DNA from 3 places in the Streptomyces sp. NPDC048337 genome. Region 3 is predicted to be linked to each of the others. Evidence: riboswitches for the same ligand, from Rfam matches in the RefSeq annotation. Region 3 holds a riboswitch; each other region holds the start of a gene.
The links. Region 3 has a riboswitch for cobalamin ahead of metE (5-methyltetrahydropteroyltriglutamate--homocysteine S-methyltransferase). Riboswitches for the same ligand answer to the same signal wherever they lie in the genome.
Positions count from the first base shown of each region.

Region 1: linked by a shared signal. The riboswitch ahead of ACGFYU_RS25870 (ribonucleoside-diphosphate reductase subunit alpha) and the one ahead of metE (5-methyltetrahydropteroyltriglutamate--homocysteine S-methyltransferase) in region 3 are both predicted to bind cobalamin.
Region 2: linked by a shared signal. The riboswitch ahead of cobN (cobaltochelatase subunit CobN) and the one ahead of metE (5-methyltetrahydropteroyltriglutamate--homocysteine S-methyltransferase) in region 3 are both predicted to bind cobalamin.

Region 1 covers NZ_JBICYR010000018.1:4,099-8,347, forward strand. Annotated here, with positions in the region: gene ACGFYU_RS25850 (carbon starvation CstA family protein) at 1-745, shown strand, start outside; gene ACGFYU_RS25855 (CstA-like transporter-associated (seleno)protein) at 745-939, shown strand; gene ACGFYU_RS25860 (Uma2 family endonuclease) at 994-1,578, opposite strand; gene ACGFYU_RS25865 (GNAT family N-acetyltransferase) at 1,657-2,157, shown strand; cobalamin riboswitch at 2,202-2,333, shown strand; gene ACGFYU_RS25870 (ribonucleoside-diphosphate reductase subunit alpha) at 2,474-4,249, shown strand, end outside.
Region 2 covers NZ_JBICYR010000008.1:5,393-9,641, forward strand. Annotated here, with positions in the region: gene cobN (cobaltochelatase subunit CobN) at 1-1,562, opposite strand, end outside; cobalamin riboswitch at 1,595-1,753, opposite strand; gene ACGFYU_RS15495 (cobalamin biosynthesis protein CobG) at 2,331-3,539, shown strand; gene ACGFYU_RS15500 (precorrin-8X methylmutase) at 3,536-4,183, shown strand; gene ACGFYU_RS15505 (precorrin-2 C(20)-methyltransferase) at 4,180-4,249, shown strand, end outside.
Region 3 covers NZ_JBICYR010000005.1:165,557-169,805, forward strand. Annotated here, with positions in the region: gene aceB (malate synthase A) at 1-858, shown strand, start outside; partial or broken gene ACGFYU_RS10850 (3-hydroxybutyryl-CoA dehydrogenase) at 855-1,720, shown strand; cobalamin riboswitch at 1,802-1,956, shown strand; partial or broken gene metE (5-methyltetrahydropteroyltriglutamate--homocysteine S-methyltransferase) at 2,148-4,249, shown strand, end outside.

The DNA.
Region 1 (4,249 bases), on a different contig from region 3:
CATGTTCGAGGCGCTGTTCATCCTGACGACGGTCGACGCGGGCACCCGCGTCGGGCGGTTCATGCTCCAGGACACCCTCGGCAACGTGCACAAGTCCTTCAAGAACGTCAGCTGGAAGCCGGGCGTCTGGCTGGCGAGCGCCATCGTCGTCGGCGGCTGGGGCTACTTCCTGTGGGTCGGCATCAAGGACCCGCTGGGCGGCATCAACCAGCTCTTCCCGCTGTTCGGCATCGCGAACCAGCTGCTCGCGGCCGTGGCCCTGGCCGTCTGCACCACGCTGCTGGTCAAGTCCGGCCGGCTGAAGTGGGCCTGGGTGACGGGCGTTCCGCTGGCGTGGGACGTGGCCGTCACGCTCACCGCGAGCTACCAGAAGATCTTCTCGGAGGACGTGAAGGTCGGCTTCTTCGCCCAGCGCGACAAGTACCAGAGCGGGATCGACGCGGGGAAGGTGCTGCCGCCCGCGAAGAACATGGACGACATGCACACCGTGGTCACCAACGCCACGGTGGACGGCGCGCTGTCCGCGCTGTTCGCGCTCCTGATCATCATCGTGCTGGCGGACGCGGCCCGGACCTGCTTCAAGGCCATCAGCAGCCCCGAGTCCGTGAAGCTCTCCGAGGTCCCGTGGACCGAGTCGAAGATCATCGCCCCGGCCGGGCTGATCCCGACCGCCGAGGAGCGGGCGGAGCTCGCCACGGCGGGCCTCGACTCGGGCGGCGGGCGCCCGAAGGAGCCGGTGGCCTGATGAGCGTGCGCAGCGCGCTGGCGCGGGCCCGGTACTACGTACGGGAGTTCTCGGGCGAGGCGGCGTACGACCGCTACGTCGCCCACGCCCGCTCCCACGACCCGGCCGCCGAGGTCCTGACCCGGCGCGCCTTCGAACGGGCCCGCACGGACTCGCGCGAGGCGGACCCCCGCGAGGGCTTCCGCTGCTGCTGAACACGTACGAAGGGCCCCGCCGTTCCCCGGCGGGGCCCTTCGGCGCGTGCGGGGTCAGCGCACCCAGTCCTTGAGGCGCTCGGTCTGGAGGGTGATGCCGACGGGGTCGGGAAGCTTGACCTCCCTGCCGAAGGGAACGGTGCGCACGGTCTCGTAGCGGCCGCCGTCCGGGTCGCTGTGGACGAGCACCTGGCACTTGAGCCGGTCGATGAGCAGGTAGACGGGGATGCCGGTCTCCGCATAAGCGCGCGGCTTCTCGACCCGGTCACGCTGCTCGGTGTCGGAGTCCCACGAGGTCACCTCGACGGCCATCAGGATCGGGCCCGGTTCCGCCCAGTCACCCTGCCCGACGAACGCGTCCTCGTGCGCCAGAACCCCGTCCGGAATCGCGCGGCCCTCCCGGTACTGTTCCGCCTTGATCCCCTGCCCTTGGTGCAGCCAGAAGTCCGGGTGGTGCTGCATACAGATCCGGGACAGCCACACGATGATCCGCCCGTGGTCCCCGTCTGGCATGGCCTTGCTCCTCAGCACCCCACCGATGAATTCCAGTCGCAGCCCCTCTTCCTCGCGGGCGGCTATGCGGGCCAGGTGCTCGAAGGACTCGGTCGACAGGTGGGGACGTTCGGTCATGACGCTCATGCCTCGCTCGCCTTCCTCGACGGTGCTGTCTCCGACGATAGCGCCGGGCACCGACAGGCGTCCGGCACACTCGACCGCATGGACATCGTGATCAGGGAAGCGCTGCCGGAGGAATACGAGGAGCTCGGGGAGATCACCGCGCGGGCCTACCTCGGGGACGGGCTGCTCACCTACGGCGAGGAGGACCCGTACCTCGCCCGGCTGCGGGACGTGGCCGGGCGGGCCGCCCACAGCGAGATACTCGTCGCCGCGCGCAGCGACGGCCGGCTGCTCGGCGGTGTGGCCTTCGCCCCGCCAGGCAGCGCGTACTGCGACATCGCCGGGGAGGGAGAGGCGGAGTTCCGGATGCTGGCCGTCGCCCGGGAGGGCCGCGGGCAGGGGGCCGGCGAGGCGCTCGTGCGGGCCTGCATCGACCGCGCCCGGGCCCTCGACGGCGTACGGCACCTCGTGCTGTCCACGTCGGACGACATGCCGGCCGCCCACCGGATCTACGAACGCCTCGGCTTCGTACGGACCCCCGCGCGGGACTGGGAGCCCTTCCCCGGCCTCACTCTGCTTACGTACGGTCTCGAACTGTAGCCGCGGCGACACAACATCTAGGGGGTCACACACGAGGCGGCCCCCACATGTATGCTCATGCTCGCTGTCGCCGCAGGGGAATCCGGTGTGAATCCGGAACTGTCCCGCAACGGTATGAAGTACACCCATCGGTGTACTCGCAAGTCCGAAGACCTGCCGACGGTGCGCCCGGCTCGACCGAACCGGGTGCCGATACGTCCGGGCCTCGCGGTTGGGCCGGTGGACGCCATGCGGTGTACGCGTACCTGCCACGCCCGCATGCGCCTCCCCGTGCCCTGCCCACCGACGCCGGGCCGAGCGAGGGAGAGCTCCCGCCGTGACCATCGCGCCTTCCGCACCGCGCGCCGAGTCCACTTCTGGCGACAACACCGAGGGCCCGGGGGCCACGCTGCTGCGTACCCTCACCGAGCTGACGGCCGACCTCCCCGACACCGACCCCGGCCGGGTGGCCGCCGCCGCGCTGCGCGGCCGCAGCTCCGCCGCCGACGAGGCCGAACTGCGCGGGCTGGCCACCGAGTCCGCCGCCGGCCTGATCTCCGAGGACCCGGCGTACTCCAAGCTCGCCGCCCGGCTGCTGACGCTGGCCGTGGCCGACGAGGCCGCGGGCCAGGGTGCCACCTCCTTCTCCACCTCCGTCGAGGTCGGCCACCGCGAGGGCCTCATCGCCGACCGCACGGCCGAGTTCGTACGGATCCACGCGAGCCGCCTCGACGCGCTGGTGGAGCACACCCTCGCCGAGGGCGCCGACGACCGCTTCGGCTTCTTCGGCCTGCGCACCCTGCACAGCCGCTACCTGCTGCGCCACCCGATCACCCGCCAGGTCATCGAGACCCCGCAGTACTTCATGCTGCGCGTGGCCTGCGGCCTCGCGGAGGACGAGAGCGTGCGCGCCGTCGAGGAAGTCGCCTCCCTCTACCGGCTGATGAGCCGCCTCGACTACCTGCCGTCCTCCCCCACGCTCTTCAACTCCGGCACCCGGCACCCGCAGATGTCCTCCTGCTACCTGCTGGACTCCCCGCTGGACGAGCTCGACTCGATCTACGACCGCTACCACCAGGTCGCCCGCCTCTCCAAGCACGCCGGCGGCATCGGCCTCTCGTACTCCCGCATCCGCGCCCGCGGTTCGCTGATCCGCGGTACGAACGGCCACTCCAACGGCATCGTGCCGTTCCTGAAGACCCTCGACGCCTCCGTCGCCGCCGTGAACCAGGGCGGCCGCCGCAAGGGCGCCGCCGCCGTCTACCTGGAGACCTGGCACGCGGACATCGAGGAGTTCCTGGAGCTCCGCGACAACACCGGCGAGGACCAGCGCCGCACGCACAACCTGAACCTCGCCCACTGGATCCCGGACGAGTTCATGCGCCGCGTGAACGCCGACGCCGACTGGTCGCTGTTCTCCCCGGCCGACGTCCCCGAGCTGGTCGACCTGTACGGCGCGGACTTCGACGCCGCCTACGTCAAGGCCGAGGCGGCCGGGCTCGCGAAGAAGACCATGCCGGCCCGCGACCTGTACGGCCGCATGATGCGCACCCTCGCGCAGACCGGCCAGGGCTGGATGACCTTCAAGGACGCCTCCAACCGGACCGCGAACCAGACCGCGCTGCCCGGCACGGTGGTCCACTCCTCCAACCTCTGCACCGAGATCATCGAGGTCACCAACGACGGCGAGACCGCCGTCTGCAACCTCGGCTCGGTCAACCTGGGCGCCTTCGTGGCCGACGGGGAGCTGGACTGGGAGCGCCTGGACGAGACCGTCCGCACGGCGGTCACCTTCCTCGACCGCGTCGTGGACATCAACTTCTACCCGACCGAGCAGGCCGGCCGCTCCAACGCCAAGTGGCGTCCGGTGGGCCTGGGCGCGATGGGCCTCCAGGACGTCTTCTTCAAGCTGCGGCTCCCCTTCGACTCCCCCGAGGCGAAGGCCCTGTCGACGAAGATCTCCGAGCGGATCATGCTGGCCGCGTACGAGGCCTCCTGCGACCTCGCCGAGCGCGGCGGCCCGCTCCCGGCCTGGGCCGAGACCCGCACCGCCCAGGGCGTACTGCACCCCGACCACTACGACGTGACCCTGCACTGGCCCGAGCGTTGGGAC
Region 2 (4,249 bases), on a different contig from region 3:
CCGCCGTCCTCCGCGCGCGCCTGGATCCAGCGGTACGCGGCCAGGTAGTGGTGCGACGGCGGCAGGTCCGGGTCGTGGTAGATCGCGATCGGGTTCTCGCCGAAGCCGCGGGGCGGCTGGATGAGGATGAGGAGGTTCCCGCGGCGCAGGGCCGCCAGGACGATGTCGCCCTCGGGGTTTGATGAGTGGTCCACGAACATGGTGCCCGGGGCTTCGCCCCAGTGTTGCTCCACGCTCTCGCGGAGTTCGGCGGGGAGTTCGGCGAACCAGCGGCGGTAGTCGGCGGCCGGGATGCGGACCGGGTTGCGGGCCAGCTGCTCCTCGGTCAGCCAGTCCTGGTCGTGGCCTCCGGCCTCGATCAGGGCGCGGATCAGCTCGTCGCCGTCGCCTGAGACCAGGCCGGGGATGTCCGTGACGGGGCCGAAGTCGTAGCCCTCGGCGATGAGCGTGCGGAGCAGTTCCACCGCGCTGGCCGGGGTGTCGAGGCCGACCGCATTGCCGATACGGGAGTGCTTGGTGGGGTACGCGGAGAGGACGAGGGCGATTCGCTTGTCGCGGCGTTCGATGTGGCGCAGGCGGGCGTGGCGTACGGCGATACCGGCGACCCGGGCGGCCCGCTCGGGGTCGGCCACGTAGGCGGGCAGGCCGTCCTCGTCGAGCTCCTTGAAGGAGAACGGGACGGTGATCAGACGGCCGTCGAACTCGGGCACGGCGACCTGGGTGGCGGCGTCGAGGGGGGACAGGCCCTCGTCGTTCTCCTCCCAGGTGGAGCGGGAGCCGGTCAGGCAGAGGGCCTGGAGGATCGGCACGCCGAGCGCGGCGAGGGCGCCCGCGTCCCAGGACTCGTCGTCCCCGCCGGCGGAGGCGGTGGCGGGGCGGGTGCCGCCGGCCGCGAGGACGGTGGTGACGACGGCGTCGACCCCGTCGAGGGCGGCGAGCAGCTCCGGCTCCGGGGTGCGGAGGGAGGAGACGTAGAGGGGGAGCGCCTGCGCGCCCTTGGCCTCGATGGCCTCGGACAGGGCGTGCACGAAGGCGGTGTTGCCGCTCATCTGGTGCGCGCGGTAGTAGAGCACGGCGACGGTCGGGCTGCCGTCCGCCGGACGCGTGGTCCGCGCGGTGCGGTCCAGGGGGCCCCAGGTGGGGGCGGCGGCGGGGGGCTCGAAGCCGTGGCCGGTGAGGAGGACCGTGTCCGAGAGGAAGCGGGCCAGCTGGTCGAGGTTGGCGGGGCCGCCGTGCGCGAGGTAGCCGTGCGCCTCGGCGGCGATGCCGATGGGGACCGTGGAGGCCTCCATCAGCTGGGCGTCCGGGGCCTGTTCGCCGGTCAGGACCACGACCGGGCGGGTCTGGCCGGGGGCGAGGAGCAGGTCGAGGCCCTCCTGCCAGGCGCGGAGGCCGCCGAGGAGGCGTACGACGACCAGGTCGACTCCGTCGAGGAGGCCGGGGAGGTCGTCGAGGGGAAGGCGGGAGGGGTTCGCGAACCGGTACGGGACGGGGCCGTCCGCCGTGTTCGCCGCGCGGGCGCTGAGCAGATCGGTGTCGGACGTCGACAGCAGCAGGATCATGCGGCGGCAGGCCTTCCTCGGGGTTTCCGCGCCCCGGGCAGTGAGGACAGCGGGAGTTCCTGACTCACCCTTCGGCCGTTGGCTGCCGGGTTCACAGTGGCGGGACCGCGCCGGAATCGCACCGGGCTTCCTCCCATGTCGCCGTCCTCGGCGACGGCGGGCCGTGTGGTCCGCCGGAAGGTCATCTTAGGGGGCCTTTTCCCTGGCCGGGAGTGGGGGTGGTGGCGTCGGGGCGCTCGCGCTGGCGTGGGCGGGTGGGTTCCGGGTGCCGTTGCGCTCGCGCTGGCGTTGGCGGGTTGATGTCGGGTGCCGTTGCGCTCGCGCTGGCGTTGGCGGGTTGATGTCGGGTGCGGCTCCGTTGCCGGGGCTCTGCCCCGGGCCCCGCGCCTCAAACGCCGGCGGGGCTGGGTGTGGGTGGTGTGGCTGGGTGGGTGCGGCTTACGGATCGGGGCTCTGCCCCGGGCCCCGCGCCTCGAACGCCGGCGGGGCTGGGTGTGGGTGGTGTGGTTGGGTGGGTGCGGGTTGTGGGGCGGGGTTCTTGGGGCGGCCACCGGCCGGGTGGGCCGGGGTCGGGGCCGGGGTGGGGTGTCGTCCGGGGCGGGCTTCGATGTTCGGCGCCTGCTCCGCGTGTGAGGTGTCGGGCGGCGGCGTGCGCCGAATTCATCTCGTTTTAGCCCCGGACGACACCCCACCCCGGCCCCGACCCCGGCGGGCGGGGTGGTGACGGACACAGGTCGGGGGAGGGGAATCGTGGGTATGCTCGCCGCCATGCCCCAGCCCCCTTCCGCCGCATCGCGGGACGAACCCGTCATACGGGAGCGCGGTGACGCCTGCCCCGGAGCGCTGCGTCTGCACGCGGCCGACGACGGGTACCTGGCGCGGGTCCGGATCCCCGGCGGGCTGCTCGACGCCGCGCAGGCGGCCGCGCTCGCCGAGGCCGCCGACCGGTTCGGGGACGGGTATCTGGAGCTCACCTCGCGCGGGAACGTGCAGTTGCGCGGGCTCGCCGATGGTTGTGGCGGCGGGCTGGCCGAACTGCTCGGCGCGGTTGGGCTGCTGCCCTGGCCGAGCCATGAGCGGATTCGGAACATCGTCGCCGGTCCGATGGTCGATCCCGCCTCGGTGCGTGCGCTGGACGCGGCGCTCTGTGCCGAGCCGAAGGCCGCCGCCCTGTCCGGCCGGTTCCTGTTCGCCGTCGACGACGGGCGCGGGGACGTGGCCGCCCTCGACCCCGACGTCACCCTGCTCGCGCAGCCCGGCGGCCGGGTGCTGGTCCGGCTCGGCTCGGCGCCGGACGCCGTCGAGGTGGCCGCCGCCGACGCCGCGCGGGCCGGGCTGGAGGCCGCCCTCCACTTCCTCGACGCCGCGGCCGCCGCCGGGACGCGGGCCTGGCGGGTCGATGAGTTGCCCCATGAACACTCCCTGGAGGGGAGCGAGTTCGCCGATCGGCTCGTGGCGCGCGGCATGCGTGCGCGGTACGTCGCCGACGCGCCCCGCCCGTACGCGGATCCGCCCGCGGCCGGTGTGCACGGGGACGCGCTCTGTGTCCTCATCCCCCTCGGCCGGCTGAGCACCGCCCAGTGGCGGGAACTGCCCGGCGAGCTGCGGATCACGCCCTGGCGCAGCATCCTCGTCACCGACACCACCGCCCGCCCCGCCGGGCTCGTCACCTCGCCCGACAGCCCCTGGGAGTCCGTCACCGCCTGCACCGGCCGCCCCGGCTGCGCCAAGTCCCTCGCCGACGTACGCGCCGACGCCCGGGCCGTCGCCGAGCGGGCGCGGGGGCCGCTGCCGGTGCACTGGTCCGGCTGCGAACGCCGCTGCGGGCATCCGCGCGGCACCGCCTGGGTGGACCTGGTGGCCACGCCCGACGGGTACCGGCTCGGCGCGGACCCGGTGGCACGCCATGAACTCGCCGCGGCCCTCGCCGCCGCCCGCAACCAACCCCCCGTGTCCGAACCCGCAGTGAAGAAATGAGCGAGTACACCGTGTTTGAGTACGAGAAGGACGGCGCCGCGATCTACCGCCAGTCCTTTGCCACGATCCGCGCCGAGGCGGACCTCTCCGGGCTGCCCGCCTCCGTCGCGCACGTCGCGGTGCGCATGATTCACGCCTGCGGGATGACCGACCTGCCCAAGGACCTCGGCTACACCCCGGACGTCGTGCTGCGCGCCCGCGCCGCGCTGCACGCCGGTGCGCCGATCCTGTGCGACGTGCAGATGGTCGCCAGCGGGGTCACCCGCAAGCGGCTGCCCGCCGGCAACGACGTGATCTGTACTCTGTCCGACCCGGCCGTGCCGGAGCTCGCCGCGAAGATGGGCACCACGCGCAGTGCCGCCGCCCTCGAAGTGTGGCGTGACCGGGGCCTGTTGGAGGGCTCGGTGATCGCCGTCGGCAACGCGCCGACCGCGCTCTTCCGGCTGCTGGAGATGATCGAGGAGGGTGCGCCGCGCCCGGCCGCCGTCATCGGCGTCCCCGTCGGCTTCATCGGCGCCGCCGAGTCCAAGGACGCCCTCGCCGAACACCCCTCGGCCCTCGACCACTTGATCGTGCGGGGCCGCCGCGGCGGCAGCGCCATCGCGGCCGCCGCCGTCAACGCGATCGCGAGCGAGGAAGAATGAGCACCGGAAAGCTGTACGGGGTCGGGCTCGGGCCCGGCGACCCCTCCCTGATGACCCTGCGCGCCG
Region 3 (4,249 bases):
ACCGTCCTCATCGAGACGATCACCGCCGCCTTCGAGATGGAGGAGATCCTCTACGAGCTGCGCGAGCACAGTTCGGGTCTGAACGCGGGCCGCTGGGACTACCTCTTCAGCCTGATCAAGACCTTCGCGCACCGCACCGACTTCCTCCTCCCCGACCGGGACCGGGTCACCATGACCGCCCCGTTCATGCGGGCGTACACCGAACTCCTCGTCCGCACCTGCCACAAGCGCGGCGCCCACGCCATCGGCGGCATGGCCGCCCACGTCCCCGGCAAGGACCCGGCCGCCCACGAGGCCGCGCTGGCCAGGGTCCGGCTGGACAAGGAGCGGGAGGCCGAGGACGGCTTCGACGGCTCCTGGGTGGCCCACCCGGGCCTGGTCCCGGTCTGCCGGGACGCCTTCGACGCGGTCCTCGGCGACCGGCCGCACCAGCTGGACCGCACCCGCGGCGACGTCGCCGTCCGGGCCTGCGACCTGCTCTCGGTGCGCCGGGTCGGCGGCTCGCCGACCCCGGACGGCGTGCGCGCCAACGTCGCCGTCGCGCTGCGGTACTTCGACGCCTGGCTGCGCGGGCGCGGAGCGGTCGCCCTGTACGGGCTGATGGAGGACGCGGCCACCGCCGAGATCGCCCGGGTGCAGCTCTGGCAGTGGCTGCGCCATCGCGCCGTCACCCGCGAGGAGGTCCTCGGCCTGCTCGACTCCGAGTGCGCGGCGCTCGCCGCGGAACAGCCCGGCGCCGAGGTGGCCGCGGCCCGCCGGATCCTGGAGGAGACCGCCCTCGGTCCCACCCTGCCGCCCTTCTTCACCCCCGGGGCCTACGCCCGCCACCTCGTCCGCCGTACGGAGGCACGCTCATGACCAGCCCCCTCAGCCGGGTCGGAGTCGTCGGTGGCGGCCTGATGGGCGCCGGCATCGCCGAGGTGTGCGCCCTCGCCGGGCTCGACACCCTCGTCTGCGAGGCCGACGCCACCGCCGCCCGGGCGGCCGCGAACGCGTCGCGGTCTCCCTGGAACGGGCTGTCCAGCGCGGGAAACTCGACCGTCTCTCCGCCGAGCACGCCCTCGCCCGCCTCGTCTTCACGGCCGACCTCGACGAGCTCGCGGACCGCCGTCTCGTCATCGAGGCCGTCACCGAGGGCGCCGAGGTCAAGACGGAGCTGTTCACCGCGCTCGACAAGATCGTCGAAGACCCGGAGGCCGTCCTCGCGTCCAACACCTCCGCCATCCCGATCATGCGCCTGGGCATGGCCACGGGGCGCGCCGACCGGGTCGTGGGCCTGCACTTCTTCAACCCCGTTCCCGTCCTGCCCCTGGTGGAGATCGTCTCCTCCCTGCACACCTCCACGGAGACCGTGCGCACGGTGGAGTCCTTCGCCCGCGACACTCTGGGCAAGAACGCCATCCACTCCACGGACCGGGCCGGCTTCGTCGTAAACAGCCTCCTCGTCCCCTATCTGCTCTCGGCCGTGCGCATGGCCGAATCCGGATACGCCACGCCCGCCGACATCGACGCGGGCATGGAACTGGGCTGCGCCCACCCCATGGGCCCGCTCAAACTCGCCGACCTGATCGGTCTGGACACCGTCGCCGCCATCGCCGACTCGATGTACGAGGAGTTCAAGGAGCCGCTGTACGCCCCGCCGCCGCTGCTCCAACGGATGGTGCAGGCGGGATTGTTGGGCCGGAAATCGGGTCGTGGATTCCACACCTACACCGGGTAGGCTTGCGAACGCAGCTGGTTCGCCCCCGTCCTCCCCCATGGCCTGAACGGCTTGGGGGGACCCCCATGGCGGGACGCGTCGTAAGAGGGAACCCGGTGGGAATCCGGGACTGCCCCGCAGCGGTGAGTGGGAACGACCGCCGTCATACGCACTGGGACCGGAACCGGTCCTGGGAAGCGACGGCCAGTAGGTGCCGCCTCGTGAAGAGGTCGGTGTGCCCGCGAGTCCGAAGACCTGCCCGTTGCCCGTGCGCGAACGACCGCGCACGGTTTCCCGGTGACCTCGTGGGCGGGTCGGCGTGCACATCGGGCGGATCTCCCGTCGCGTACCCAGGCGTACGCGATCCGGCGGTCCGCCCGTTCCGGCACCCCTTCGCGCCCTCGGCCCTCACCGGGTCCATGGAGACACGCTCGCGAAGGAGAGTTCCGTGACAGACAAGTCCGCAGCCGCGGCAGTACAGCCCACCGTGTACGGCTACCCGCGGCAGGGGCAGAACCGCGAACTGAAGAAGGCCGTCGAGGGCTACTGGAAGGGCCGCGTCACCGCCGAGGCCCTCCACCGCACCGCCGGACCTGCGCCGCTCGAACTGGCGCCAGCTCGCCGAGGCCGGCATCACGGAGGTGCCGACCGGCGACTTCTCGTACTACGACCACGTACTGGACACCAGCGTGATGGTCGGCGCCGTCCCCGCCCGACACCGGGCGGCGCTCGCCTCCGACGCCCTCGACGGCTACTTCGCGATGGCCCGCGGCACCCAGGACGTGGCTCCGCTGGAGATGACCAAGTGGTTCGACACCAACTACCACTATCTGGTCCCCGAACTCGGCCCCGACACCGCCTTCACCGCCGACTCCGCCAAGCAGGTCGCGGAGCTGCGCGAGGCCCTGGCCCTCGGGCTGACCGCCCGGCCCGTGCTCGTCGGCCCGATCACCTACCTGCTGCTGGCCAAGCCGGCCCCGGGCGTCGCCCCCGGCTTCCAGCCGCTGACCCTGCTCGACCGGCTGCTGCCCGTCTACGCGCGGGTCCTCTCCGACCTGCGGGCCGCCGGCGCCGAGTGGGTGCAACTGGACGAGCCCGCCCTCGTCCAGGACCGGACCCCGGCCGACCTGGGCGCCGCGGCCCGCGCCTACCGCGAGCTCGGCGCGCTCACCGACCGGCCCAAGCTGCTGGTCGCCTCCTACTTCGACCGGCTGGGCGAGGCCCTGCCGGTGCTCGCCAAGGCGCCCGTCGAGGGCCTGGCCCTGGACTTCACCGAGCGGGCCGCCGGCAACCTCGCCGATCTCGCAGCCGCGGGCGGCCTGCCCGGCAAGCGCCTGGTCGCGGGCGTGGTCAACGGCCGCAACATCTGGATCAACGATTACGCGAAGTCCCTCGCCACGCTGGGCACGCTGCTGGGCCTCGCCGACCGGGTCGACGTGGCCGCGTCCTGCTCCCTGCTGCACGTCCCACTGGACGCCGCCGCCGAACGCGACATCGACCCGCAGGTCCGCCGCTGGCTGGCCTTCGCCCGGCAGAAGACCGCCGAGATCACCACGCTGGCCCGCGGCCTGGCCCAGGGCACCGACGCCATCGCGGCCGAACTCGCCGCCAACCGGGCCGACCTGGCCTCCCGCGCCAGCTCGGCGATCACCCGCGATCCCGCCGTACGGGCCCGCGCCGACGCGACCACCGCGGCCGATGCCCGCCGTCCGCAGCCCTACGCCGACCGGGCCACCGCCCAGCGGGCCCATCTGCGCCTGCCTCCGCTGCCCACCACCACGATCGGCTCCTTCCCGCAGACCCCGGACCTGCGCACCGCCCGCGCCGACCTGCGCGCCGGCCGCATCGACAGGGACGGCTACGAGGAGCGCATCAAGGCTGAGATCCGCGAGGTCCTCGCCTTCCAGGAGAAGGCCGGCATCGACGTCCTCGTGCACGGGGAGCCCGAACGCAACGACATGGTCCAGTACTTCGCCGAGCAGCTCACCGGCTACCTGGCGACCCAGCACGGCTGGGTCCAGTCGTACGGGACGCGCTACGTCCGCCCGCCGGTCCTCGCCGGCGACATCTCCCGGCCCGACCCGATGACCGTCCGCTGGACCTCGTACGCCCAGGCGCAGACGGGCCGTCCCGTCAAGGGGATGCTGACCGGCCCGGTCACCATGCTCGCCTGGTCCTTCGTACGCGACGACCAGCCGCTCGGCGACACCGCGCGCCAGATCGCGCTGGCCCTGCGGGACGAGGTGAACGACCTGGAAGCGGCGGGGACTTCGGTGATCCAGGTGGACGAGCCCGCCCTGCGCGAGACGCTGCCGCTGCGGGCCGACGGGCACACGGAGTACCTGGCCTGGGCCACCGAGTCGTTCCGGCTCACCACGAGCGGGGTCCGGCCGGAGACCCAGATCCACACCCACATGTGCTACGCCGAGTTCGGCGACATCCTGCGGGCCATCGACGACCTCGACGCCGACGTCATCAGCCTGGAGGCCGCCCGCTCCCACATGCAGGTGGCGGACGAACTCGCGGGCGCGGGCTACCCGCGCGAGGTCG